Regions from separate parts of the Marinobacter nauticus ATCC 49840 genome, predicted to be linked through region 4. Evidence: predicted binding sites of a transcription regulator. Region 4 holds the regulator's gene; each other region holds the start of a gene.

Region 1 (7,223 bases), 2.0 Mb from region 4:
GGCCACAAAAAAAGCCCCGCACGGGGCGGGGCTTCTGGCCTGCATGGTCTGCACCGAATTGGTGCAGGGCTTTAGCAGGAGTAGTACAGATCGAACTCGACCGGGTGAGTGGTCATGTTCAGACGCTCGACTTCGCCACGCTTCAGGTCGATGTAGCCTTTGATCATGTCTTCGGTGAACACGCCGCCACGGGTCAGGAACTCGTGGTCTGCTTGCAGGCAGTCCAGAGCCTCGGACAGAGTCTCGGCAACCTTCGGAATGTTCAGGGCTTCTTCCTTCGGCAGGTCATACAGATCCTTGTCCATGGCATCGCCAGGGTGAATCTTGTTCTGGATACCGTCCAGGCCGGCCATCATCAGGGCAGCAAAGGCCAGGTACGGGTTAGCTGCCGGATCCGGGAAGCGCACTTCAATACGACGAGCTTTCGGGCTGTTCACGTACGGAATACGGATGGAGGCAGAACGATTACGGGCAGAGTAGGCCAGCATAACCGGTGCTTCATAGCCCGGAACCAGGCGTTTGTAGCTGTTGGTGGCCGGGTTGGTGAAGGCGTTGATGGCCTTGGCATGCTTGATCACACCGCCGATGTAGTACAGGGCTGCTTCGCTCAGGCCTGCGTAGCTGTCGCCGGCAAACAGGTTCTTGCCGTCTTTGCTCAGGGACATATGAACGTGCATACCGGAGCCGTTGTCACCCACAACTGGCTTGGGCATGAAGGTGGCGGTCTTGCCGTAGGCGTGAGCTACGTTGTGCACGCAGTACTTCAGGATCTGAACTTCGTCTGCCTTGCGGGTCAGGGTGTTGGCGCCAACACCGATTTCACACTGGCCAGCGGTGCCCACTTCGTGGTGGTGAACCTCAATTTCCAGGCCCATGGATTCCATGGCGGCACACATGGCGCCACGCAGGTCGTGCAGGCTGTCGACCGGCGGAACCGGGAAGTAGCCGCCTTTTACGCCCGGGCGGTGGCCAATGTTGTTGCGGTCGAAATCTTCACCGGAAACCCACGCGGCCTCTTCAGAATGGATGTGGTAAGAGGCGCCTTGCATGTCCACGTTCCATTTGACGGAATCGAACACGAAGAACTCAGGCTCCGGGCCGAACAGAGCGCCATCAGCGATGCCGGTGGACTTCAGGTATTCTTCGGCGCGACGGGCAACAGAGCGGGGGTCGCGCTCATAACCTTGCATGGTAGAAGGCTCTACAATGTTGCAGGTGATGTTGACGGTGGTTTCTTCGGTGAACGGGTCCAGAACGGCGGTTTCGTCGTCCGGCATCAGGATCATGTCGGATTCGTTGATGCCTTTCCAGCCGGCAATGGAGGAGCCGTCGAACATCTTGCCGTCAGCGAAAAAGTCTTCGTCCGCCTCGGTGGCGGGCAGGGTCACGTGCTGCTCTTTACCACGGCTGTCGGTGAAACGCAGGTCAATCCACTTGACTTCGTGTTCTTTGATCAAATCAATCGTCTTGGACATTGTGCATGCTCCGTAAGGTTTTACATGTTCGTTGTGCCGGATCGTTCAGTGTTCTGAGGCCCGATCTTTTTTCAGGTCAGGGAAGCTTACCAGAAGCTTGTGGTCCTTACCTTCACTATGCGGCTGCTTTGGCATAAGCAATCGGCTTGCCAGTTTTTGTCGGCTGCGCCAGAACAGCGCAGCGACAAGGCTTTCGGGCTAATGTGGCGCAGCTTCCTGGCCGAAGACCATGCTTATTGCACCACTGGGATGCACCATTGCGGTGCAAGTTCTCTGATAACGCATAATTATGGTGCAAGCCCCGATTGGTTACATATTAGGCACTAATCTTCATATTATCGCCATGGACTTTTCGATATACTGCGCGCCGCTAATTTCTTCAGGATACCCGTTGTGATTGATAAGCTTAGAAACGTTGCCATTATTGCCCACGTTGACCATGGCAAGACTACCCTGGTTGACCAGCTGCTGCGCCAGTCTGGCACGCTGGACCGGAAAGAGCTCGAAAACGAGCGTGTAATGGACTCCAACGACCAGGAAAAAGAGCGTGGTATTACCATTCTGGCAAAAAACACTGCTCTAAAATGGAAAGACTACGACATCAATATCGTAGACACCCCGGGCCACGCTGACTTTGGTGGTGAAGTAGAGCGTGTAATGAGTATGGTGGACAGTGTGCTGCTGGTGGTGGATTCCATCGACGGCCCCATGCCGCAAACCCGTTTCGTGACTCAGAAAGCTTTCGCAGCGGGCCTGAACCCGATTGTGGTAGTGAACAAAATTGACCGTCCGGGTGCCCGCCCGGATTGGGTGGTGGATCAGGTGTTTGACCTGTTCGACAACCTTGGTGCCACCGATGAACAGCTCGACTTCCCGATAGTCTATGCCAGTGCGCTGAACGGCATCGCCGGCATGGATCATGAGAATCTGGACGACAACATGGACGCTGTGTTCCAGGCCATTGTTGATCATGTGCCAGCGCCTTCGGTTGATCTGGATGGCCCGTTCCAGATGCAGATCTCCCAGTTGGACTACAACAGTTTCCTGGGTGTCATCGGTATCGGTCGCATTATGCGCGGTAAAGTGAAGACCAACACCCCGGTGGTGGCTATCGGTGCCGACGGCAAGAAGCGTAACGGTCGTATCCTGAAGATTATGGGCCACTCTGGCCTGCAGCGTGTGGAAGTTGAGGAAGCCCAGGCTGGCGACATTGTGTGCGTGAGTGGTCTGGACCAGCTGTTCATATCTGACACTCTGTGTGATCCCTCCAACGTAGAAGCCCTTCCGGCGCTGACCGTTGATGAGCCCACCGTATCCATGACGTTCCAGGTAAATGATTCACCGTTTGCCGGTAAAGAAGGCAAGTATGTGACCAGCCGGAACATCAAGGAGCGCCTGGAAAAAGAGCTACTGCACAACGTAGCGCTGCGGGTTGAAGAAGGCGACTCGGCCGACAAGTTCAAGGTATCCGGTCGTGGTGAGCTGCACCTGTCGGTTCTGATCGAGAACATGCGCCGCGAAAACTTCGAGCTGGCCGTGGGCCGGCCGGTGGTGGTCATCAAGGAAGTCGACGGCCAGAAGCAAGAGCCGTACGAAAACGTGATCATCGACATCGAAGAGCAGCACCAGGGCCCGATTATGGAGCAGATGGGGCTGCGCAAAGGTGACATGACTAACATGATCCCGGACGGCAAGGGCCGTATCCGCCTGGAATACACCATTCCGGCCCGTGGCCTGATCGGTTTCCGTAACACCTTCCTGACCATGACTTCCGGTACCGGCATCCTGACTTCCACCTTCAGCCACTACGGCCCGGTGAAGATGGGTGACGTAACCAGCCGTCAGAACGGTGTCATCGTTTCCATGGCCACCGGTACTGCGCTGACCTACTCCCTCGAAACTCTGCAGAGCCGAGGCAAGCTGTTCCTGGACCCTGGCCAGGAAATCTATGAAGGCCAGCTCTGCGGTATCCATAGCCGTGACAACGACCTGGTGGTGAACCCCACCAAGGGCAAGAAGCTGGACAACATGCGTGCCTCTGGAAAGGACGAAGTGATCGGCCTGGTGCCGCCGATCAAGTTCACTCTGGAGCAGGCGCTGGAGTTTATCGACGACGACGAACTGGTTGAGGTAACGCCCAAGTCGATTCGTCTGCGCAAGAAGCTCCTGACTGAAAACGAGCGTAAGCGCGCTAACAAGAAGTAATCCCTCAGGGGCCGGGAAATCGTTGTGAGGCGGTAAACGCTTCCGCCTGTTTTCCTGGCCCCTGTATTTTTCTCGCCTGTCTCAGCTAGACTGCCGTTATCCCCTAAACGGAGTTTTTCATGCTGACCCTCTATCCTGAAATCGAGCCTTACGCCCGCCACCGACTGGCGGTGGGTCATCCCCATGAGCTGTACCTCGAGGAATCCGGCAATCCGGACGGAATTCCGGTGATTGTCGTTCATGGCGGGCCGGGTGGCGGTTGTGAGGATTACCACCGGCGCTTTTTCGATGCTGAGCGTTTCCGGATTATTTTGCTGGATCAGAGAGGTGCCGGAAGATCGACCCCGTTGGCCGAGCTGGAGGGTAACAGCACAGACAAACTGGTTGAGGATCTTGAGGCGGTTCGGCATTTTCTCGGCATCGATCGCTGGTTGCTGTTCGGGGGAAGCTGGGGATCGACGCTAAGTCTGGTTTATGCCGAGACCCACCCTGACCGGGTTCTGGGGTTGGTGTTGCGGGGTATCTTTCTGTGTCGGCCCAGGGATATTCACTGGTTTTATCAGGACGGCGCCAGCCGGGTATTCCCGGATTACTGGCAGGATTACCTTGCCCAGATTCCGGAGGTGGAGCGCGACGATATGGTGGCGGCCTACTACCGGCGCCTGACCAGTGCCAATGAGCTGGAACAGATTCAGGCCGCGAAAGCCTGGTCCGTCTGGGAAGGGCGGTGCGCCACTCTGCATCCCAATCCCAAGGTGGTGGAGCATTTTGGGCATCCTCATGTGGCCATAGCGCTGGCCCGGATTGAATGCCACTATTTCATGAATAATTCGTTCCTTGAGCCCGACCAGATCGTGCGTGATGCCTCGCGGCTAAAGAACATTCCGGGCGTGATTGTGCACGGCCGCTATGACATGGTTTGCCCGCTGGATAATGCCCTGGCTCTGAGCAAGGCCTGGCCGGAGGCGGAGCTTCAGATCATTCGTGATGCCGGCCACTCGGCATCCGAGCCAGCGATTGTAGATGCCCTGATGCGGGGTGTTGAGAGTGTGGTTGCCAGAAGTCTTCCCTCAGTTGGCTGAGAATGCGACTTTTTATTGATCTGACAGGGTTGCGGTGGTCCTGCGGGCTCTATACACTTTTCGCGTTTCAGAAATTTAACCTTCGGTGTTACCGCTCAAGGGACTGAATGAAAGGACTGATCCAGCGCGTTTCGGAAGCCAGTGTAGCCGTAGATGGTGAAACGATTGCCCGTATTGGTCCCGGGCTGCTCTTGCTCCTTGGCGTAGAAAGGAACGATACACTGAATGAGGCAAAGGAACTGTGCCGAAAAATCCTCTCCTACCGGGTTTTCCCCGATGAGCAGGGCCGGATGAACGTGAATGTTCAGGATGCCGGTGGCTCATTGCTTGTTGTCCCCCAGTTTACGCTTGCTGCTGACACGTCATCTGGCACGCGCCCGGGTTTTTCCCTGGCGGCTGCACCGGAGCTGGCGAATCGGCTTTATGGTGATTTTGTGGCTGAAGCGAGTGGGCTGCTGGGTGCTGGACGTGTGGGTACGGGGGAGTTTGGTGCTGATATGAAAGTGGCACTGATCAACGATGGTCCGGTTACCTTTATGTTGGAATCTGGCCAGAGAGGCTCGTGCACAAAAATGTGACGCAGTTGCCAGCAGTGCCTCACGAAAGTGCGTGATTTGAGGTATTGTTTTGTGGCCCTCGGCTGAGGAAGCGTTGAGCGTAAGATAACCGCTTGTTTTTCAGATTTTTTTGGTTATCTGGCCCTGAATTTGTTGAGGAAATGGGAGAGGTTGTTAGTCCAGGCTGATCTAACGACAAAGGTTACGAATGCAAATGGGGCTAAAAAATAGCCATTAAAAATTTGCAAAAAATGGCACATTGTATTAAAACAGGTTCATCACGCAGAGCTTTAATAAAGCTGTGTAAGTGGTTGAGATCTAAGGCAAGCGTGCTTGTCTTATAAAAAGAAGAAAAGCTGTTCCCGCAGGAACGACAGGGGCCAGTCAGATACCCGGCAGGCAGAGCCAAGCGTTGTGCCGGCCAATAAAAATCGGGATTTAGACCCGTCGAAAACCTGAGTTAACTCAAAAAGGAAGACGCAACATGAAAAAAACGATTCTTGCTTCTGCTATCGCAGCTGCAACCTTCTCTGGCGCTGCCATGGCACAGCCTACTCTGTCTGCCTCTGAGCTGGCGGCAAAGATGGATTCCATGCCGACCGTTTACGGTAACATCCAGTATGCGATCACCCACACCAACGTTGATGGCGGTGGTTCAGCGGTAGAACATTTTGACAACGGTTCTACTCTGGGCATCAAGCACGACCACGAAATCGCCCCGGGCATTACTGGCTTCTTCAAGTTGGAGCTGGAAGGTATCAATGCTGATGACAAGGGAGAGAGCTCCGGTATTGATGGTCTGGATGAAGCTTACATCGGTGTGAAAGGCGATAGCTTCGGTCAGGTTTGGGTAGGTTCCGACGACTCCGTGTACGAAAGTGCCATCGTTAAGATCGGCAACTTCCACGAAGTTGGTTCCGACATCTTCGGTAACTACTCCACTGGTGAAGGCGATCTGGTTCAGTACATGTCTCCGTCTTTCGGTGGCCTGACCCTGGCAGCTGCTGTTCAGGTGAACGGTGACAACGACACCAAAGGCGGTAATGACAAGTCCTATCCGTACCAGCTGGTTGCAACCTATGCTGTTGACGCCCTCGAAATCTCCGCTGGTGTTGACTCTAACGACGGTGGTGACGCTGCTGCAAACAACGAAAACAGCTACGGCTTGACCGCTACCTACACTGCTGGCGATTTCAGCCTGATTGGTGAATACCAGACCCGTAAGGATGTGAACGACATCATCGGCGTTATGGGTATTTACACCATGGGCAAAAACCAGTTCGCCCTGTCTTACCAGATGCTTGATGACGATGATTCCGGTGACAAGAACGACACCATCATCCTGCAGGCCCTGCACAACGTGTCTGACCATATGTACGTTTACTTCGAAGGCTACCTGAGCAACGCCGACGAAGAAATCTACAGCGTTGACAACGAGCCGGGCACTGGTGACGAGCAGTCCATCGCCGCTATCGGCGCTGTTTACTACTTCTGATCAGCTAATAAGCTAGTCAAGTAGTATTGAAAGCCGGTGACTCTGTCACCGGCTTTTCTGTTTTTACAGGAAGAGAAATCATCAGGAGCATTTCAGTGGCCACGGAACTTGAAGTAAAGCTGACCCTGTCAGAATCCGCGCAGTCCCGGGCCTTCGAGTGGCTCAAAGGTCGACCGGGTGCAAGCGAAGGTCCGGTCAAAATATTGGTCAATCGCTACTACGACACCCCGAATGCCGGGTTAAACCAGGCCCGTGCTGCGTTGCGAGTCCGTCAGGCCGGTGATCGCTATATCCAGACCTTGAAAACCCAGGGCGAGTTCGTAAACGGAGCCCATCGCCGCCAGGAGTGGGAGTGGGATCTGCCGGGGCCGGATCTGGATCTTGGGCTTTTGGAGCAGACTCCGTTGAG
Region 2 (7,223 bases), 1.6 Mb from region 4:
GCTGGCCTTCGTTCCGGACCACCACAAAACCAAAGACCATGAAGCGCCCGATCCTGAACTCCCAGGAAGTCTCACGAATTATTGAAATGGCCTGGGAAGGTGACGAACCTGCACGATTTCGTTATGTTGAGGCAATCGCTGAGCAAAGTGGTGACAATGTATGGCATGGATCTCAGATAAAACAGCGGCAAACGAGTTGAGAGAGCAAAGTGCCAAGGTTCACAGAGGCGACCTTGAGGCTCTGCTTGAACGACAAAAAGCCGTTGAAGAGAAAGTCAAAAACAGCGGCAGGCTGAATCGTTTCTCTACCGATATCAAGCTGATGTTCTCGCTGATTCGCGATTACTGGTACGGCCACTACCGGGCCATACCCTGGAAGTCCGTCGCTGCAGTAGCGGGAGCGTTGCTGTACGTGCTGAATCCGCTGGACCTGATTCCGGATCTGATCTTCGGCTTCGGCCTGGTTGATGATGCCGGTGTGGTTGCCTTGTGCCTTAAACTGGTCGAATCCGATCTGCACCGCTACGCTGCATGGAAGGATCTTCACTCATCATAGGATGAGGGACCAATCGGGCATTGATTAATAATCAACCAGGGAGTATTCTCCCGCCCCCTTAATCGTCACCTGCACAGTTCTGGAGTTACTGTGGATTTCGCCACCCTTATCGGCCTCGTCGGCGCCATTCTTCTGATTTCTTCGGCCATTATCCTGGGCGCATCGCCAGGCATGTTCATCAATCCGCCATCCCTGCTGATTGTGATTGGCGGTACCTTGCTGGTAGTACTGGCCAAGTTCAGTCTTGCCCAGTTTTTTGACGCCTTCAAGGTGGCAGCCCGAGCGTTCAAATTCAAACTGCCCGAAACTCAGGCCAGCATCGAAGAACTGGTGGAGATTGCCAGCATCGCTCGAAAAGAGGGCGTTCTTGGTATCGAAGGGAGGGAGGTCAGTAGTCCATTCCTGGGCCAGGGTATTCAGATGCTGGTGGACGGACAGGACGGCAACACCATCAAGCAGCTCCTCAACAAGGAACGCCTGATGACACTGGAACACAACCGGTCGGGCGCGAAAGTGTTCACCGCCATGGCAGATGTGGCTCCGGCCATGGGTATGATTGGCACGCTGATTGGCCTGGTGCAGATGCTGTCCAACATGGAAGATCCCAAGTCCATCGGGCCGGCCATGGCCGTAGCCCTGCTGACCACGCTCTACGGCGCCATGATCGCCACCATGATCGCTACCCCCATTGCCGACAAGCTGTCCCTTCGCATGACGGAGGAGGCCCGCATGCAATCGCTCTATATTGATGCCCTCGTCGCCATCCAGGAAGGCACCAACCCGCGCATTATCGAGCAGATGCTGTCCAGCTATCTTTCGCCCAAAGAGCGGGCCAGAAACGGCGATGCGGAAACGGCAGGCGGTTAAACATGGATGATTTGCCAGAAGAGGAAAAGCCCGGGATTCCTGCGTGGGTTGTCACATTTGCCGACCTGATGTCGCTGCTGATGTGCTTTTTCGTATTGCTCCTGTCGTTTTCGGAAATCGACGCCCAGAAGTTCAAACAGATCGCCGGTGAACTCTCCAAGGCCTTCGGGGTGCAGCGGGAAGTGCCTGCGCTTGAGATCCCTCAGGGCACCAGCCCGATCTTCGACAAGTTTTCGCCGGCGCCGCCAGAGCCCACGGTGGTCAATGAAGTCAAACAGACCACCACCGACGTACAGCCCGAAATCCAGACTCTGAAAAGCCCCGAAGAGAAAGCCATTGAGGAATCCATCCAGGAACAGATGGACGCCAACATGGCCCGGATTCTTGAAGTGCTGGAACCGGCGATTATGGATGGCCGGATCAACGTCTCGGAAGATCAGCGCCGCATCATCATTCGCATTGAGGAGAAGGGCTCGTTTGCCTCAGGTTCAGCCCAACTGACCTGGGAATTCGAAGGCCTGCTTCTGGGTATGGCGGAGGTTCTGGCCGACATGCCCGGCGACCTCGCCATTGAAGGCCATACCGATAACGTGCCCATCCGCACCGAACGTTTCTACAGTAACTGGGACCTGTCCGCAGCCCGTGCCGCCGCGGTGGCTAATGTTCTGTTGGCCCGGGAGCAGGTGACCCCGGATCGCATCCGCGTGACCGGTCTGGCCGACACCGAACCACGGGTACCCAACACCTCGCCGGAAAACCGAGCCAAGAACCGGCGGGTTGAAATCGTTATCGATCTGTCAGAGCCCATGGAAGAGCAGGAACTGCGCCTTCGCGAGCTGATTCGTTCCGAAAGCGAGTCGCAGGAAGCCATTATTGGCATTGAGCCCGGTCGGGATACGCCCAGCGAGATTACCTGGTAGTAAAACCTTGCCTCGCGCCCTATCCAGATTGGTGCACAAGCCCTTGATGCGCACGCCTCTGGTGCACTTTGACGCAGATAAATACCTCCCTCGGCGCCCTCAGGTTCTCCAACCCCCCTGCAGTACTTGATATGCATTGTTTTGGAACAGCACTTGCTTAAGTCGCACCCCAACAATGCACAACGGCTCATCAGAAGCCGCGTAATCAAAACACTCAGGAGAAAAACCCGTGGATATCACGAGTGCCGTACACACCCTGACCGAGAGCGCCAACACGCTCTTCATTCTGATTGGCGCCATTATGGTGCTGGCCATGCACGCCGGCTTTGCGTTCCTGGAAGTGGGCACTGTTCGCCATAAAAATCAGGTCAATGCCCTGGTTAAAATCATGACCGACTTCGGCATATCCGCAGTCGCCTATTTTTTCATCGGCTACTACATCGCCTATGGCGGGCACTTTCTCAATGGCGCCGCCGAACTCACCTCCGCCAACGGCTATGAACTGGTCAAATTTTTCTTCCTGATGACCTTCGCCGCGGCCATTCCGGCGATCGTTTCCGGCGGTATCGCAGAGCGTGCCCGCTTCTACCCCATGCTGATTGCCTCGGGCCTGATCGTGGCCTTCGTCTATCCTTTCTTTGAGGGCCTGATCTGGAACGGGAACTTTGGTTTCCAGGCCTGGCTGGAGAACCAGTTTGGTGCGTCCTTCCATGATTTCGCCGGCTCCGTTGTGGTGCATGCTGTCGGTGGCTGGATTGCTCTCGCTGCGGTGCTGCTGCTCGGCGCCCGCACCGGTCGCTATCGCAACGGTCGGGTCGTGGCCTTTGCCCCTTCCAACATTCCGTTTCTCGCCCTCGGCGCCTGGATTCTGACCGTGGGCTGGTTCGGCTTTAACGTCATGTCGGCCCAGACTCTGGACGGCATCAGTGGCCTGGTTGCGGTCAACAGCCTGATGGCCATGGTGGGGGGTATTCTGGTTTCCATGCTGCTCGGCCGCAAAGACCCTGGCTTCATTCACAACGGTCCGCTGGCCGGACTGGTGGCGGTGTGCGCCGGCTCAGACCTGATGCACCCCGTCGGCGCCCTGATTACCGGGGGCGTGGCCGGCGCCATCTTTGTCTACCTGTTCGAGTGGGCACAGGCGAAAATCGAGCGGCTGGATGATGTTCTGGGTGTCTGGCCCTTGCATGGCGTATGCGGTGTCTGGGGCGCCATTGCCTGCGGTATCTTCGGCCAGGAAGCGCTCGGGGGCCTGGGTGGCGTCAGCCTGATGTCGCAGATTATTGGCTCGGTGGCCGGTGTGATCGTGGCCTTTGCCGGCGGGCTCATCGTTTACGGTGCCATCAAAACCATTAGCGGCCTGAGACTGACAGAGGAAGAAGAGTTCAACGGTGCCGACCTCAGCATTCACCGTATCGGTGCCAATGCCGTTGAGTGAGTTTCCAGGCCTTATTGTGCCTGGTAACCGGTAAGCTCCATGTAACCCACGCCGGAATGGCTGCCGGTGACGGAAACCGGGCTCTCCCAATACGGATAGAGCCCGGAATTCCGGTAATCCCCTGCCGGCGCGGAGACCTCAAGGTTCACGTCGAAAGCCGGAAGGGTTATCTGCCAACGGCGCGGATAACCGGCTGGCTGGCCCACAGAGGTCAGCCCGATCTGTTCCGGCCCCAGCGCCACCGGCTCGCCCGTGGCTGGAATCCAGGTACCCGAGCGGAACGCCTGTTGTGTTTCCCGCAACTGGAACAGCATCAGCTTGTCCCCCGAATCCAGATGCAGGGCAAACCAGTCCCAGCCCTGCTGTCCGGCTTTGAGAAACTGGCTGCTCCACTCCCGGTCGAACCACCCAGTGCCCGCCACCGTCAACGTGTCACCCTCAAGGGTAACCGTTCCCTCAATTTTCAGATCTACCAGGCTGAAGTACATGGAGCCTTCGCCACTGGCGGATTTGGCGCTGAAACCGTCGTCACCATGAGCCACAGGATCACCTTGCGGCTGCAACAACAGATCGTAGGACCAGTGTTCTGTAGCGACCGACAGCCGCCAGCCAACGTGTCCGCTCGCTGGCCTCAGGTGCCAGTGATCCAGCCAGACTGAAAATGGTTGGGCGGTGGCCCCGGCATGCCCGACGTCACCCCTGGCCAGCTTTTCGGCAAAGCGGTGCTGACCGCTGTAGCTCACCGCTGCGTGAGCCATCCAGGCAGCCTCCAGAGGCCAGAGTGCCGGCTTCGGCGGTTCGGATTCAACGGACCTCGGGGTCAAGGCCTGCCGGAACTGCGTCCATTGCAGACCCAGCGGCCCGCCGTTTTCGGTTTCCAGATTCGCGGTGAGATACCACCATTCAATGCGGTGCTGGGGATGAGGGCCGAAATCGGCGGGGAAGGACAGCCGGTCTCCGGGCCCGGGCTGCAGGAACTGAATCTCATGCTCAGATTCCGCCACACCGGCAAGGCCTGCGAATCCGCTCGGCTGTTCTGCTCGATCACAGGCGGTGAGTAGCAGCGCCAGAAGTACGATAACGAAACGATTCATCGTTCCCCTCCCTGCAGCCCGTGTGCGGACTCCGGCGCCGAGGCCGGGCGACGCAGCTGCAGGCGCATCAGCAAGGCAATGCTGAGGCCGATGATCAGAGCCAACACGGCCAGCTCGATCCAGAACCCCGGGTACACCGCCATCGGCAGTGACCAGCCAAAAGCCAGCGGATTGATGCGCTGGACCAGAATCCAGGTGAGCCACACGCCAAGTGGCAGTGCACAAACCAATACCGCAAAAATCAGAGCCAGGGAGACCCGGGTGAGCTGAGTCGCGGCCTGGCATTGGGGCATACCCCAGACGATCAGCAGGCGAAAATACCAGGCGCGAGTAGAGAGAAAGACCCACACCATCAGCAACAACGCGGCTGCGGCCAGAATCAGCGTGAGGGTAGTCATGGCCCGGGTCAGCAAGAAGGTCTGATCAAAAACATCAGTGGCCAGGGTCCGGATGGCCTGGTTATCCCTCACGGTCAGCTGAGGGGTATGCCAAAGCCGGGCCAGTTGCGCCTCAACCACTTTGATCTCTTCGATGCCCGCGCTTATCGACAGGCTTCGAAAGCGGGCTTCAAAGTCCTCGGGCAAGAGACTCGCCGGCACCAGCACCTCACCGGAGGGCCGCCCGTAATCCGGATAAACGGCCAGCACCGGAGCCTGTAACCGACGGGCGCCAAGCCTGACAATGAGACGGTCGCCTAATGCAAGCTGTTGCCTTCTGGCCAACTGCTCATTGACCATTAGCCCCTCACCCCGCGCCAACGTCTGCCAGGGCGTTTCTGTTTGCGCCAGCAGGCGCCAGTTTTGCACCAGGTGACTGACCGGCCCGAGCGCAAACACATCGACAGGCACCGGCTCCCTGCCTGATGCTGCCTGCACGCTGGCCCGCCCACGAATCACCTGATGCCACAATTCCGGGCTCACCAGCTCCGGCTTTGCCGCCAGCCAGCTTACGGCAGCGGTGATATCCGCCCCTTGCGGTACTTCAATGTAGTAATCCGCTTCCAGCCGTTGCCCCAGCCACTGGTCAAAGGTGTCCTCGAACGTGGTTACCAGGGCATGAACCGCCAGCACCAGTGCCAAGGCAAACTGCAGGGCCACCAGCGGTAACGCCAGCCGACGCACCAGGACTGCGACTTCCTGTAGACGCCAGCGAATCAGCGGATCCCCGGTGTTACGGGCCAGCCAGCGGACAACCCCGGCAATCGCCAGCGGGGCCAGCCAACCGGCAGCGAGAAAAACCAGTGCCACCGCCAGGAACAGCCAGATCAGAGTTGGTGCCCACAGAGATACTGCCAGCCCCAGGGCCAGTAACACCGCAAAAAATGCCGGTTGCACCCGAGTCAGGAGCGACCCCGACGAGTCCCGAACGCCCGCCAGGCAAGCGGCCACGATCACCGCCACCATGGTCAGGGTTGGCAGCCACCAGTCCTCCCCTCCACCGGCATAGAGCGGACGGTCGAACAGGCCTTCCAGGGCCTGCCCAAAGCCATCTGCCAAAACCAGTGACAGCGCCCGCCCCAACCAAACCCCGGGCAGTATGCACACCAACGCCAGCAGCAGGTTTTCCACCAGCAACAGTCGGCTGAGCTGGCTCCTGTTCACGCCATAGCGATACAGCAAAGCCAGGCTTTCCCGGCGTTGAGCCAGACCCAGAAGGAACACACTGCGCAACAACAACGAGGTAATCAGCAGGACCAGCACTCCGAGCGCATCCAGGTTGAGCAGAAAACTGTCACCCAGCTCTGCCGTGTCCGGCGCAACGGCGAATGCCTGATAGCGGTAGCCCGCCGGTGGTGGCGTCTGACCGTCGGCTTGCGACACCAGCAGAACCAGGGCCGATGCTTCGGCTGAGGCCTGGGCGGCGGCTTCGCTGATATCGACGAAGGGCTTGCCATCGAGTTCGCCCTGCCAGGGTGCTGGCGTGTGTTCCGGCTCGGCAAAGCAATGGGCCGCCAGCGGATCAATGCCCACCAGCCGGCCGCGCCCCGGTACCAGCACTTCCTGCCATGGCATCACGCACAGGCCCTGGCGTCGAAGGGTGACAAAATCCTGCACCGAGACCGGCTGGCCGTCCTCACGCACCACTTGCTGGCGCTCGGCGACAGCGCTCTCGCTCTGTTCAAGGCTGGCCCTGGCCTGGCTGGTGAGGTGATGTATTCCAGTCCAGAGCGCGGTGGCAAGCAGGATCATGGCGGCCAGCGCGGCCAGCTGCAGGGGGTGACGACGATAATGACTGAACAATGCGATGCGGGGAGACATAGGTCTTCAGGGCCCGCCCTGGTGCCCGAGGTCCAACTGATGAAGGCAACGGGCTGCTAGGTCCGCATCGTGGGTAGCCAGCACTAGCCC
Region 3 (7,223 bases), 1.8 Mb from region 4:
TGCTCGGGTGCCGCTTCGGCCATATCGGCAAGGGATTTGCCCATCCCGAAACCGATCTCCAGGTTGAGCATGTTATCGCGGCCAAACACCTCACGGGGGTCGATCATGCCATTGTCACGGCTCAGTCCGTACTTGGCCCAGTTGCGATCGAAGGCCTTCTTCTGACCTTCGGTCATCCGCCCCTGGCGCAGTACAAAGCTGCGAACACCGCGGCGTGTGGTGACCGGATTCGTATCCTGAGTCTCGTTCTGGTCAGTCATTCTGTGTCCTCAAGCTTCAAAGCGGATCTCGTGGAATAAATCTGACACACAGTTTACCAGAGTCAGTAGCTTCAGGCGGAGACAACCGACCCCTGGCCAGTCTGACGGTCGAGTTGGCGGTAACCCAGCGCCTCCATCAGGTGCGACTGGCTCAGGTGTTCAGCACCCTCCAGATCCGCCAGGGTGCGGGCCAGTCGTAATATTCGATGGAGCGCCCGGGCCGACAACCCCAGCCGCTCCATGGCCCGGGTCAACAACCGCTCACTGGCGGCATCCAGCCGGCAAGCCTGATCCAGCAACGCTCCCGAGAGGGCCGAGTTGAGCATCCCACGAGCCTCCTGCCGGGCCCTGGCAGCCAGAACCCTGGCCCTGACACTGGCGCTACTCTCACCGGACGCCCCGGAACCGAGCAAGACCTCTCCGGACTGCACTGGAACCTCCACATGCAGATCGAACCGATCCAGCAACGGCCCCGAGATCTTTGCCCGATAACGCATCACCTGTGCCGGCGTGCACTGGCACTCGATATTGGGGTGACCACTGTAACCACATGGGCATGGGTTCATGGCGGCCACGACCTGAAATCGCGCTGGGAAAGTGACCTGCCGCGCCGCCCGGCTGATGGAGATTTCGCCAGTTTCCATAGGTTCCCGCAGCACTTCCAGGACCCGCCGTTCAAACTCCGGCAGTTCATCCAGAAACAACACCCCCCGGTGCGCCAGAGAGATCTCACCTGGGCGAGGACTGCTGCCACCGCCCACCAGCGCCACTGCAGACGCCGTGTGATGAGGCGCCCTGAATGGTGGCTGACGCCAGCCACCTGGCTTTAGCGGCTGGCCAGCAACGGAATGCACGCTGGCCACCTCCATGGCTGCCTCATCTGGCAAACCTGGCAGAATGCCCGGTAACCGACTCGCCAGCATACTTTTACCGGTTCCCGGTGGGCCAAAGAACAACAGATTGTGACCGCCAGCTGCGGCCACCTCCAGCGCCCGGCGGGGCACCTGCTGGCCTCGCACCTCTGAGAGGTCGGCGACAGACACCGCGGCGGCACTGTCTCCCGGCGTTTCAGATCGAGGGACAGGAGCCAGCCGGGCACGACCCGTCAGATGCTCACATACTGTCAGCAGGTGACTGGCGGCAAGCACATCATCACGGCTGGCAAGGGCAGCTTCCTCGGCGTTGTCCTGAGGTAGCAATAGCGAACGGCCTGCTTCGCGAGCCGCCAGTAGCGCGGGCAATATCCCCTTGAGGGGCCGAAGCGCACCATCCAGGGACAGTTCTCCGAGAAACTCGTGGCTTTCGAGGCTTTCGGGGGGAATCTGGCCGGAGGCGGCCAGGATGCCCAGGGCAATGGGCAAATCAAAACGGCCACCTTCTTTGGGCAGGTCAGCAGGCGCGAGGTTGATGGTGATTCTACGGGCGGGGAATTCGAAACCGGCATTCAGCAGTGCACTGCGAACCCGATCCTTGCTTTCCCTCACTCCGGTTTCCGGCAGCCCGACGATGGATAATGCCGGCAGGCCACCAGACAGGTGCACCTCAACGGTAACCGGGGGAGCAGACACGCCAATGCTGGCGCGCGAATGGACAATAGCGAGCATGACAACCTTCCATGGCACAGAACAATCAGTCGTTGCGGGCAGCGACCCTGCCGCCCGGGCAAACCATCAGGAACTCTGGCGTTGCTCCAGTTCGGCAACACGTTTTTCCAGGGCCTCAACCTTTTCACGGGTTTTCATCAGGACCGCCTGCTGGGCATCAAATTCTTCCCGGGTCACCAGCTCCAGCCGGGACAGAACCGACATCACCGTGGCCCGGGCCTGGGTTTCAAAATCTTCCCGTGCTGCCCGCGCCATATCGGGAACAAACTGGCCAAACTGACCCTGCAACTGAGAAAAAATTTCCTGGGGCCCTTTCATCAATCACCTCTCGAATCGGTTTTTCGGCGATATCAGACTATTTTCCGTGTCGCCGGGGTGTTTGCGGGAGTGTATCACACCCTACCCCCTGCCATACTGTACCCGGTCGGCATTATAATGGCCGCGGCCGATGGCCCGACTGCGCTGTTTTGAGACAATCTCAGGCACAATGCACCACAACGGTGCATCAAGCTGCGCCATTTCGGCACAGACAATAATTAAGAGTTTGTTTTAAAACATATTTTTTGCGTTGGCATACCCGATGCTAAAGCCCTCGTACGCAATCCGCACAATTGATGTGCGAGGTGGCAGCATCCCGAACTCAACAACCGGCCGACGGGCCCTCACTGTTGGGACGGCTTTACCAAGGAGAAAGCAATGAAACTTGTGACAGCGATCATCAAGCCTTTCAAATTGGATGATGTCCGTGAGGCACTATCCGAGATTGGCGTACAAGGCGTAACCGTCACTGAAGTCAAAGGCTTCGGTCGGCAGAAAGGCCACACAGAGCTCTATCGTGGCGCGGAATACGTGGTGGATTTCCTGCCCAAGGTCAAAGTGGAGATCGCCATTGGCGACAACCTGCTGGACCAGGTCATCGAAGCCATCACCAAGGCAGCCAACACCGGCAAGATCGGCGACGGCAAAATATTCGTGACTGAACTGGAACAGGCTATCCGGATCCGGACAGGCGAAACCGGCGAAGAAGCGGTCTGATCCAGAACTGACACCCAGCCAACGCAAAAAACTTATAACCTGAAGAGCCTTGTGCGGAGGGCTTCCTATGGAAAGCAATCTCTTTCACCTGCAGTATGCAATAGATACCTTTTATTTTCTCGTGTGTGGCGCATTAGTCATGTGGATGGCCGCAGGCTTTGCCATGCTCGAGTCCGGCCTGGTGCGTGCTAAAAACACCACCGAAATCCTGACCAAGAACGTCGCGCTCTTTGCCGTGGCCTGCACCATGTACCTGGTGTGCGGTTACGCCATCATGTACGGCGGTAACGTCTTCCTCTCCGGCATCGCCGATGTGGACGTGGACGGCGTACTGGGTGACTTCGCCACCCGTGAAGACGGCTTCACCGGCGGCTCCATCTACTCGGCGGCCTCTGACTTCTTCTTCCAGGTCGTGTTCGTGGCCACCGCCATGTCCATCGTGTCCGGTGCGGTTGCCGAGCGCATGAAGCTGTGGGCGTTCCTGGTATTCGCGGTCTTCATGACTGGCTTTATCTACCCGCTGGAAGGCGCGTGGACCTGGGGTGGCGCCGATGTGTTCGGTATGTACAACCTCGGTGATCTTGGCTTCAGTGACTTCGCCGGCTCCGGCATCGTACACATGGCAGGTGCCGCTGCGGCCCTGGCTGGTGTACTGCTGCTTGGCCCGCGTAAAGGCAAATACGGCCCCAACGGTGAAATCCGTGCCTTCCCGGGCGCCAACATGCCGCTGGCCGCTCTGGGTACCTTCATCCTGTGGATGGGCTGGTTCGGTTTCAACGGTGGTTCTGTACTGAAACTCGGCGACGTAGCCAGTGCCAACTCCGTGGCCATGGTGTTCCTGAACACCAACGCAGCCGCTGCCGGTGGCGCTATTGCCGCCCTGATCACCGCTCGCCTGATGTTTGGCAAGGCTGACCTGACCATGCTGCTGAACGGTGCGATCGCCGGTCTGGTGGTAATCACCGCCGAGCCATCCACCCCGAGCGCGCTGACAGCCACTATCTGGGGCGCCCTGGGCGGCATCCTGGTGGTACTGAGCATCGTCACTCTGGACAAGCTGCGCATCGACGACCCGGTCGGCGCCATCTCTGCCCACGGTGTCTGTGGTCTGCTGGGCCTGCTGCTGGTACCGGTTACCAACGGCGATGTCAGCTTCAGCGGCCAGATCATCGGCGCCCTGACCATCTTCATCTGGGTATTCGTAGCCAGCCTGGTCGTCTGGGGTATCCTGAAGGCTGTCATGGGCATCCGTGTGACCGAAGAGGAAGAGTACGAAGGTGTCGACCTCTCCGAATGCGGTATGGAAGCCTATCCGGAGTTTGTCAGCGGCAAGCAGTAACACCGCTACCTACCGGAATAAAAAAGGGCGCCCTTGTGGCGCCCTTTTTCTTTAAGCTCTGATTCAACCCTCTTCCGGGCGAACCTCATCTTCCAGCGCATCCACCATAAACTGCGGCATGGCCAAGGCACCGTGGTGCACCCCGGCATTGTAGTAACGGGTGACAAAGGGGCGGTTGTTGGCATCTTCCTCGCGGAAATACTTCAGCGGGTTTTCCTTACTGCCCATGGTGCAGCTCCACCAGCCCGTGGGATATACCGGCTGGGGGAATGGCAATGTCTGCACATGGCCAAAACCGGCTTTATGCATATCATCGTGAATGTCCTTGATGATGGTATTGGTGTGCAGCAGGGGGGATTCGCTCTGCTGAACGATGATACCGCCCTCCCTCAGGGCCAACATGGCATCGCGATAGAAATCCAGCGCGAACAGGCCTTCCGCAGGACCCACCGGGTCGGTACTGTCGATAATCAGCACATCAATGCTGTTCGGCTCGATATCACGCATCCACTGGATGCCATCACCGAAAAAGAAGTTGGCACGGGGGTCGCCATTAGCTTCGCACAGTTCTGGAAAATACTTCTCAGACATGCGGGTTACCCGCTCATCGATCTCCACCTGCCAGGCTTCCTGCACTCCAGGGTGCTTCAGCACTTCTTTCAGAGTGCCGCAGTCGCCACCACCGACGATGACCACTTTTTTCGGGTCCTTGTGGGTGAACAGCGCAGGATGGGTCATCATTTCGTGGTACAGGAAATTGTCCCTGGTGGTCAGCATCACACAGCCGTCCAGTACCATCAGGTTGCCGAAGGTTTCGGTTTCATAGATTTCGAGTTTCTGAAATGGCGTCTGCTCTTCATGGAGCTTGCGCTTTACCTGCAGGGAAAAAGCGGTGCCCTGGTCCTGAAATACCTCGGTGAACCAGCCTTCGTTCAATGCGGTCATGTCTGTCTCCCACTGTGTGCCGCTGCAATGTGCCGGGGCATCTGAAAGGGGCGTATTGTAGGTGCAGTGGTCAGCTCCTACAATGCAGCCTGTTACCGGCCCGCCGGCCGCCCCGGGTTTCCTGACAGGATAGCAACAATGGCTGAAACCGCTGCATCACCAGCCCACAAGGTCTACAACATCGCTCACTGGAGTGACGGATACATTTCAGTCAACGGTCAGGGCGAGGTTGAAATCTGCCCGGACCGGGGCAGAAGCGACGCCCGCATCAACCTGCCGGCGCTGACTCGCTCGCTGGCCGAAGCCGGTGTGCCCCTGCCGGTTCTGATTCGCTTTACCAATATCCTGCACGATCGGGTCAACAAGCTCTGCAATGCCTTCAACAAAGTCACTCAGGAGCAGGGCTACCGGGGCCGCTATACCGCGGTTTACCCCATCAAGGTAAACCAGCAGCGCCGGGTGGTGGAAGAACTGCTGTCAGCCGAACCGGCCGCCTCGGCCAACCAGGTGGGCCTTGAAGCCGGCAGCAAACCGGAGTTGATGGCCGTACTGGCGCTGGCAAAGCAGGCCGGTTCGGTGATTGTCTGCAACGGCTACAAGGACCGGGAGTACATCCGCCTGGCACTGATCGGCCAGAAACTGGGTCACCGGGTGTTTATCGTGGTGGAAAAGCAGTCGGAACTGCCACTGATTCTGGAAGAAGCAAAAAAGCTGGGCATTTCCCCGCTGATTGGCGTGCGAGCCCGGCTGGCGACTATTGGCAAAGGCAACTGGCAAAATACCGGGGGCGAGAAATCCAAGTTCGGTCTGTCTGCCAGCCAGGTACTGGATGTGGTGGATACCCTGAAAAAGGCCGGAGCCCTGGGCACCCTGCAACTGCTGCATTTCCATCTCGGCTCACAGATTGCCAATATCCGGGACATCCAGACCGGCTTGCGTGAGTGCGCTCGCTTCTACACGGAACTGCACGCTATGGGCGCCCCCATCGGTACCGTCGATATCGGCGGCGGCCTGGGTGTCGACTACGAAGGAACCCGTTCCCGCAGTAGCTGCTCCATGAACTACAGCGTATTCGAATACGCCTACAACGTGGTGCACGTGCTGCAGTCCGAGTGTGACCGCCAGGGTATCCCGCACCCGGACCTGATCAGTGAATCCGGCCGGGCGCTCACCGCCCATCATTCGGTACTGGTCACCAATGTGATTGACCGCGAATACCCGGACAACCGCGAGCCTACGGAACCCGCTGCTGAGGCCCCCGCGCCGCTGCAGGATCTCTGGCGAGACCTGGAAAGTCTTCAGGATGAGGACTCGCCCCGCTCACTGGCGGAAATCTATCACGACATCCTGCACGCCATGGCCGATGTCCACGCCCAGTTTGCCCACGGTTTGCTGTCCCTGCAGGAGCGGGCCCAGGCCGAAACCCTGTACGTGCGCTGCTGCCGGATGCTCCGGGCCGAGCTGGACAGCGCCAACCGGGCGCACCGGGAAATCATCGACGAGCTGAACGAGAAGCTTGCTGAGAAACTGTTCGTGAACTTTTCCCTGTTCCAGTCCCTGCCCGATGTCTGGGGCATCGATCAGATCTTTCCGGTGATGCCGATCAACGGGCTTAACCGGTCACTGAACCGGCGGGCCGTGATTCAGGATATCACCTGCGATTCGGACGGCCGGATTGATCAGTACGTGGACGGCCAGGGCATCGAAACCACCTTGCCACTGCCCGAACACGACCCGGAGTCCCCTTTGCTGATGGGCTTCTTCATGACCGGCGCCTATCAGGAAATCCTTGGCGATATGCACAACCTGTTCGGGGATACCCACTCGGTGGACGTGAAACTGGACCAACAGGGGCAATATCAGGTGGGGGAACCCATTACCGGGGACACCGTGGCGAAAGTACTGCGTTATGTGAATTTCGAGCCCGCCAACCTGCTTGAGGCCTACCGGCAGAAGTTCCGGCACAGCGGCCTGGCTGCAGAGCTGCAGCAAACGCTGCTGGCCGAGCTGTCCTCCGGGCTTGAGGGCTATACCTACCTG
Region 4 (7,223 bases):
CCTTCAGCAGAACAATGAAATGCTGGAACTGATGGGGAACGTCCGACTGACCCGACAGTCCAAAGGCCGCGAAGCCATTCTGGAGACCGGGGCGCTGACCTTGGACAACAGCAACGGCACCGTCTATACCGACCAGCCGGTGACCATCACCGAGCCTTTCGGCGTCACCCGCTCCACCGGCATGAAAGCCTGGATCAACGAACGCATTCTCGAACTCAACTCCCGGGTAGAGGGACAATATGAAACCGTCAGGTAAACGATCTTTCTGCCGGCCAGCGATTCTGGCCCTGGCATTGCTGGCCGGCCCGGCATCGGCATTCAACCTGGATTCCGATATCCCCATAAAGGTCAGTGCAGATTCGGCCCGCCTGGATGAAAGCGCCGGAACGGCCGTTTACACCGGCGCTGTCGAACTGATTCAGGGCGAAACCCGGCTGGACGCGGATCGGGTGGTACTTTACCGCAACCAACAGGGTGTCAGCCGGATTGAAGCCGCCGGCAACCCCGCCCATTACCGGCAACCCGGCCAGGAAGGCGAAGGCATGACCGATGCCAAGGCCCTGAACATCACCTGGTCTGGCGATGAAAACCTGGTCATTTTTGAACGCCAGGCCGTTATTGAACAAGACGGCAACGTATTCCGGGGCGATGTCATCCACTACGACACCGTTCGCCGCGTTGTTACTGCGGAAGGCGGCACGCCATCCGACGGCGGCTCCGGCCGGGTGGAAATGGTGATTCAGCCTCGTAATTCAGCTCAATCCAGTGACGGGAAAGATTCGGATGGCAGTTCTCAGGGCCAGTAATCTGGCAAAAAGCTACAAGCAGAAAAAAGTAGTACTGGACGTTTCTCTGGAAATTCGCTCCGGAGAGATTGTCGGCCTGCTCGGCCCCAACGGCGCCGGCAAGACGACTTGCTTCTACATGATCGTGGGCCTGGTGCCTGCGGATCACGGCCGGATCACCATCGACACCCAGGACATCACCCCACTGCCAATGCATGGGCGCGCCCGCAAGGGCATCGGTTACCTGCCCCAGGAAGCCTCCGTGTTTCGCAAACTGACCGTGCGGGACAACATCATGGCCATCCTCGAAACCCGCAAAGGCATGAGTCGGGCGGAACGGGAGGCCAAGCTGGAAGAGTTGCTGGAAGAGTTTCATATTACTCACATCCGAGACAGCGTGGGTATGGCGCTATCCGGAGGCGAACGCCGCAGGGTTGAAATCGCCCGGGCGCTGGCCATGGAGCCCGCGTTTATCCTGTTGGACGAACCCTTCGCGGGCGTAGACCCTATCTCCGTCAGTGACATCAAGCACATTATCCGGCACCTGCGGGATAAAGGTATAGGCGTGTTGATTACCGACCATAACGTTCGGGAAACCCTCGACATCTGCGAGAATGCCTACATCGTTTCCGGCGGCCACATCATCGCCTCCGGCAATGCCGAAGCCATTCTGGCAAACCAGCAAGTGAAAGAAGTGTATCTGGGTGATGAGTTCCGGCTCTGACCTGATAAAACAGGGTTTATCCGAGGTCTGATTGTTTTGATGATCTGTAGCAAGTAAACTCGGCAAAAAACTTGCTTATACTGTTCACAGACAATGGCAAGTAACCAGCGTACAACATTTTTTTCGGCCTGTGCGCCGGCAAAGCAACAACCGGGATGCCCATGAGTTATGGATCTTGAGCCATGGTTATGAAAGCCTCATTACAGCTTAAGCTGGGCCAGAGTCTGACCATGACGCCCCAGCTGCAGCAGGCCATACGCCTGCTACAGCTTTCTACCCTCGATCTCCAGCAGGAAATCCAGCAGGCGCTGGAATCCAACCCCATGCTGGAAACCTCAGAGGACGATGAGCACGCGGAAGGCGACGAGCGCGAAGAGCACGAGCACAGTGACGCTTCCAGCTCTGAGGCCAACCAGGACGACAGCCACCAGGACGCGAGCCCGGACTGGGACGAAACCGAGAACGGCCCGGACTGGTCGTCCGAGAACGATATTCCGGACAACATTCCCGATGATCTGCCAGTGGATACCGCCTGGGACGACATCTACCAGTCTGCCCCGGCTCCGGCCAGCAAAGGCGAAGACGAACACGAATCGGATTTCGAAACCCGGAACTCGCCTACCGAAACCCTGCAGGATCACCTCGAGTGGCAGCTGAACCTGACGCCTCTGAGCGAGCGGGATCAGGCCATTGCCCACGCGCTGCTGGATGCTGTGGATGAGCGCGGCTACCTGACGTCTGACATTGAGGACATTCACGCAGGCCTGCTGGACGAAACCGAAGAAGACCCGTTAGAACTGGACGAAGTGGAAGCGGTACTCCACCGCCTGCAACACTTCGACCCGCCCGGCGTGTTCGCTCGTGATCTCCAGGAATGCCTCCTTATTCAGCTCAATCAGCTGCCACCGGATACCCCCTGGCTGCGCCAGGCGAGACTGGTGGTTACCCAGTTCCTGCATCTGCTTGGCAACCGGGACTACGCGCAGCTGTTACGCCGCAGCCGGCTCAAGGAAGACCAGCTGAAACAGGTACTGGCCCTGATCACCAGCCTGAACCCGCGCCCTGGCGATGTCGTGGACCGGGCCGAACCAGATTACGTTATCCCGGACGTTATCGTACGCAAACACGAAGGCCGATGGCGGGTTGAACTCAACCCGGAAATCGCTCCGCGTATCCGGGTGAATGCCAGCTACGCGTCACTGATCCGCCGGGCTGACAGCAGTGCCGATAACACCTACCTGCGCGACCAGCTGCAAGAAGCGAAATGGTTTATCAAGAGCCTGCAAAGCCGGAATGAAACCCTGCTGAAAGTGGCCACCCGCATCGTTGAACACCAGCAAGGGTTCCTGGATCAGGGCGAAGAAGCCATGAAGCCTCTGATCCTGTCTGACATTGCCCAGGCGGTGGAAATGCACGAGTCCACGATTTCCCGGGTTACCACCCAGAAGTACATGCACACGCCCCGCGGTATTTTCGAGCTGAAGTACTTTTTCTCCAGCCACGTCAGCACCGCCGAGGGCGGCGAATGCTCGTCTACAGCCATCCGGGCGATGATCAAGAAGCTGATTGCCGAGGAAACCCCGAAAAAGCCATTGAGCGATAGCAAAATTGCAGCCATGCTAGGGGAACAGGGAATCAACGTGGCGCGGCGTACCGTCGCCAAATACCGGGAGGCCATGCATATTCCTCCCTCGAACGAACGAAAACGCCTGGTTTAAACTTTCGCCGGTGCAAGATGCACTGGCATGCAAGCCGGCAAGCACGCCGGCAGTATGACAACAGGAGACGCCTATGCAACTCAACATTTCAGGCCATCACGTAGAACTGACTCCCGCTCTGAAGGATTACGTCAACACCAAGTTCGAGAAGCTGGAGCGTCACTTCGACCATATCAGTAACTGCCAGGTCACCCTGGAGGTCGAGAAGGTGCGCCAGATGGCGGAAGCCACGCTGCACGTGATTGGTGGTGAGATTCACGCAAAGGCAGAAAATGAGGACATGTACGCCGCAATCGACGCTCTGGTCGACAAGCTGGACCGTCAGATCCTCAAGCACAAGGAAAAGAACGTAGACCGGATGCACGGTAACGGCGGTCGCTGAAGCGCGAACCTTACCGGGTGTTTCATGAAACGAGCTGCGGCGGGGCTAACCGGCCGCAGCCTTTTTTTTACGGACATGCAGTCGATCCATGAGCGAGCCATCCCTGACCATCGACAATATTCTTGCCCCTGAACTGACCCTCTGTAAGGTGCCGGCCTCAAGCAAGAAACGTGTGCTGGAGTTCATCGCTGAACGGATTCACTTTCAGGATGAAATCCTCAGCGACACCCAGATCTTCAACAATCTGGTCTCCCGCGAACGGCTGGGCAGCACCGGTATCGGTGAGGGTATTGCCATCCCCCACTGCCGACTGGAAGGCCTGGACCGGGTCATCGGCGTGCTGATGACTCTGGAGGAGCCGGTAGACTTTGATGCTATCGATAACCAGCCGGTAGATCTGGTGTTTGCACTGATCGTCCCCAAAGAAGCCACCAGTGAACACCTGGAATTACTGAGCCAGCTGGCGGAGCGCTTCAATGACAGCACTTTCTGCGCCCGGCTGCGCCAAAGTGAAGATCCCGCGACCCTTTACCAGCGTATGGCGGAGAATAATCACTGAGATCAGCCTGATATCTGGACAGGCTGCCAGGCAGATTGAAGGAGAAACAGTCCCATGAAGCTGATTATCGTCAGTGGCCGATCCGGTTCCGGCAAGAGTACGGCTCTGCATGTGCTGGAAGACCTGGGATTCTACTGCATCGACAACCTGCCCATTGGCTTGCTGTTCCCGCTGACCCGAGAGGCGGCCACCCAGGAAGCGCCCGGCCGGCTGAAAAAAATGGCCGTCAGTATTGATGCCCGTAACCTGTCCGCCGAGCTGGCCAATTTTGAAACCATTTACCAGCAACTGAAGCAGACCGGTGTCGAGGTTGAAATCATATTCCTGGATGCCGACGAACAGTCACTGCTGCAACGCTTTCACGCAACCCGCCGCAAGCATCCGCTGAGCGATGACAAGACGTCTCTGCGGGAGGCAATCACCAACGAAAAGCAATTACTGGAACCCCTGTCAAAGCTGGCCGATCTTTACGTCAACACGACCGGGCTCTCCATGTACGAGCTACGCGACATGATCAAGCAGCGCGTGGCCGGCCGCAAGGATCAGGAACTGGCACTGCTGTTCCAGTCCTTTGGCTTCAAACATGGCGTGCCGGTGGATTCAGACTATGTCTTCGACGTCCGCTGCCTGCCCAATCCATACTGGGACACCAGCCTGCGCAAGCACACCGGCGTTGATCAGCCGGTCATCGAATTTCTGGAACGGGAACCGCTGACACGTCAGATGGTGGATGACGTCACGGGCTTCCTGAATACCTGGCTGCCCTCGTTTGCCGACAGCAATCGTAGTTACATGACCATTTCCATCGGTTGCACCGGTGGCCAGCACCGCTCTGTTTATGTGTGTGAGCAGCTCGGGCGCTATTTCCGCGATAATTACCGCAATGTGCAGGTGCGCCACACCGAACTGCCACACCTTCAAACCCGGGGAGAAATCTGAGCGCCTATGATTTGCCGCCCCATCACCATCATCAACAAACTCGGCCTGCATGCGCGGGCCACGGCGAAGCTTGTGGCCACCGCATCAGACTTTGACAGCAAGGTGCGAATCCGCGGCAAAGGCCGGGACGTAGACGCCAAGAACATCATGCAGGTGATGATGCTGGCCGCCAGCCAGGGCACCGAAGTGGAACTGGTTGCCGATGGCCCGGACGAACAGGATGCCATCGACGCGCTGGCTGCCCTGATCAACGATTATTTTGGTGAAGGGGAATAACCTCCGGTTTCGTCATTCACCTACAATCCTTTCTCACGTGTGCCACCTAACTCCGCTATAATGCAAAGGTTTTCTGATCGCAGGTGGTTCAATGACCGACATTCTGGAAAAAAGCCAGGCCCGCCAACGCCTTCGCTCACTCAGTGAAGCGCTGGACAGTGGTGCCCTCAAGCAGGTGGCCCGCATTCTGAATGGCGGTCTGAGCCCCAGCGATATTGCTCACCTTCTGGAATCCTCGCCACCACGCCAACGGGCCCTGCTCTGGAACCTGGTCGACAAGCAGCTGGAAGGGGAAGTCCTCCAGTACCTTGGCGACGATATTCGTAGCTACTTCCTGAGCCAGCTGAACGCGCAGGAGCTTGCGGACATTCTGGAAGATTTCGAGTCGGATGACCTGGCCGACTTGCTTCAGCAATTGCCGGACACGGTGATCCAGGAAGTCCTGGACACCATGGATGAGCAAGACCGTCAGCGGGTCGAGGAAGTCCTCGCTTACCCGGAGGACACTGCCGGCGGCCTGATGAACACCGATACCATCACGGTACGGCCGGACATCAGCATCGACGTTGTGTTGCGCTACCTGCGCCGTCACCGCAGCCTGCCCCCGATGACCGACAGCCTGATTGTGGTCAGCCGTCGGGACGAGTTTATCGGCATGCTGCCCATTACCCGGATGCTGGTATCCAATCCCGCGGCTACCGTTCGGGAAGTGATGGACACGGACATTGAACCCATTCCCGTGTCCCTGTCCGACACCAAGGTCGCCACTCTGTTCGAACGCTACGACCTGATTTCTGCCCCTGTGGTGGATGAGACCAACAAGCTGCTGGGCCGGATCACCATCGATGACGTGGTCGACGTTATCCGTGAGGACGCAGACCATTCCCTGATGAGTATGGCTGGTCTGGATGAAGACGAGGACACCTTTGCCCCGGTGATGAAGACCACCCGCCGGCGCGCGGTCTGGCTGGGCATCAATCTGATCACGGCCTTTACCGCATCGGCCGTGATTGGACTGTTTGAAGACACTATTGCCAAAGTCGTTGCACTGGCCGTACTGATGCCAATTGTGGCCAGCATGGGCGGCATTGCCGGTAGCCAGACTCTGACCCTGGTGATCCGGGGTATGGCCGTTGGCCAGATCAGCGGTGCCAACGTGGGCTGGCTGCTGAACCGTGAGTTTCTGTCCGGGGTACTGAACGGCCTGCTGTGGGCGGTGGTGGTTGCCACCGCCGCGGTGGTCTGGTTCCAGGACTGGCTGATTGGTGCCATCATCGCGGCGGCACTGGTGATTAACCTGGTGGCGGCGGCGCTGGTGGGCACCGTCTTGCCGCTGTTCCTGAAATCCCGGAACATTGACCCGGCCCTGGCCGGCAGTGTGATACTCACCACCGTAACCGACGTTGTCGGCTTCATGGCCTTCCTGGGACTGGCCACCATTTTCTATGCCTGAGCAACCTGTGACCTACCATGACTGACCAATTTGACGACGAATTCCAGGACGACCTTGGCCCCAGCAAATCGCAGCTGAAGCGCGAAATGCACGCGCTTCAGGATCTGGGCAAACGCATGCTGGACCTGAACGACGAACAGCTGGCCACCCTGAGCATCAGCGAGACCCTGAAAGCGGCGATCATTGAATCACGCCGGATTCCCCAGCGTGAGGCCCGCCGGCGACACTTGCAGTACATTGGTAAGGTGTTGCGCCAGGAGGACGACCCCGAAGCTATTGGCCGTGCCATCGACGCCTTCCACGCTGGCAGCGAAGAGCATACCCGCCGACACCATCTGGCCGAGCGCTGGCGCGACCGGATGATTTCCGAAGGTGACAAGGTGGTAG

The links. The regulator sigma-54, encoded in region 4, starts transcription at its own class of promoters, with help from an activator protein. The targets are predictions, from matches to a motif close to ANTGGCATNNANNTTGCTNT.
Region 1: the regulator sigma-54 is predicted to act here: its motif matches at 1,610-1,629, upstream of glnA (glutamate--ammonia ligase).
Region 2: the regulator sigma-54 is predicted to act here: its motif matches at 2,484-2,503, upstream of MARHY_RS01250 (ammonium transporter).
Region 3: the regulator sigma-54 is predicted to act here: its motif matches at 2,432-2,451, upstream of glnK (P-II family nitrogen regulator).

Annotation. Positions count from the first base shown of each region.
Region 1 is NC_017067.1:656,873-664,095, forward strand. It holds gene glnA (glutamate--ammonia ligase) at 72-1,475, opposite strand; gene typA (translational GTPase TypA) at 1,869-3,680, shown strand; gene pip (prolyl aminopeptidase) at 3,800-4,762, shown strand; gene dtd (D-aminoacyl-tRNA deacylase) at 4,870-5,340, shown strand; gene MARHY_RS03065 (porin) at 5,804-6,814, shown strand; gene MARHY_RS03070 (CYTH domain-containing protein) at 6,910-7,223, shown strand, end outside.
Region 2 is NC_017067.1:289,470-296,692, reverse strand. It holds gene MARHY_RS01270 (tRNA-uridine aminocarboxypropyltransferase) at 1-85, shown strand, start outside; gene MARHY_RS01265 (YkvA family protein) at 161-556, shown strand; gene pomA (flagellar motor protein PomA) at 647-1,423, shown strand; gene MARHY_RS01255 (flagellar motor protein MotB) at 1,426-2,343, shown strand; gene MARHY_RS01250 (ammonium transporter) at 2,573-3,781, shown strand; gene MARHY_RS01245 (lipocalin-like domain-containing protein) at 3,793-4,875, opposite strand; gene MARHY_RS01240 (ABC transporter permease) at 4,872-7,133, opposite strand; gene MARHY_RS01235 (ABC transporter ATP-binding protein) at 7,140-7,223, opposite strand, start outside.
Region 3 is NC_017067.1:478,130-485,352, reverse strand. It holds gene trmB (tRNA (guanosine(46)-N7)-methyltransferase TrmB) at 1-260, opposite strand, end outside; gene MARHY_RS02130 (YifB family Mg chelatase-like AAA ATPase) at 332-1,864, opposite strand; gene MARHY_RS02125 (accessory factor UbiK family protein) at 1,931-2,182, opposite strand; gene glnK (P-II family nitrogen regulator) at 2,561-2,899, shown strand; gene MARHY_RS02115 (ammonium transporter AmtB) at 2,967-4,238, shown strand; gene speE (polyamine aminopropyltransferase) at 4,302-5,183, opposite strand; gene speA (biosynthetic arginine decarboxylase) at 5,322-7,223, shown strand, end outside.
Region 4 is NC_017067.1:2,660,132-2,667,354, forward strand. It holds gene lptC (LPS export ABC transporter periplasmic protein LptC) at 1-256, shown strand, start outside; gene lptA (lipopolysaccharide transport periplasmic protein LptA) at 240-806, shown strand; gene lptB (LPS export ABC transporter ATP-binding protein) at 784-1,509, shown strand; gene MARHY_RS12395 (RNA polymerase factor sigma-54) at 1,698-3,227, shown strand; gene hpf (ribosome hibernation promoting factor) at 3,301-3,609, shown strand; gene ptsN (PTS IIA-like nitrogen regulatory protein PtsN) at 3,698-4,168, shown strand; gene rapZ (RNase adapter RapZ) at 4,223-5,107, shown strand; gene MARHY_RS12415 (HPr family phosphocarrier protein) at 5,114-5,383, shown strand; gene mgtE (magnesium transporter) at 5,475-6,836, shown strand; gene yjgA (ribosome biogenesis factor YjgA) at 6,854-7,223, shown strand, end outside.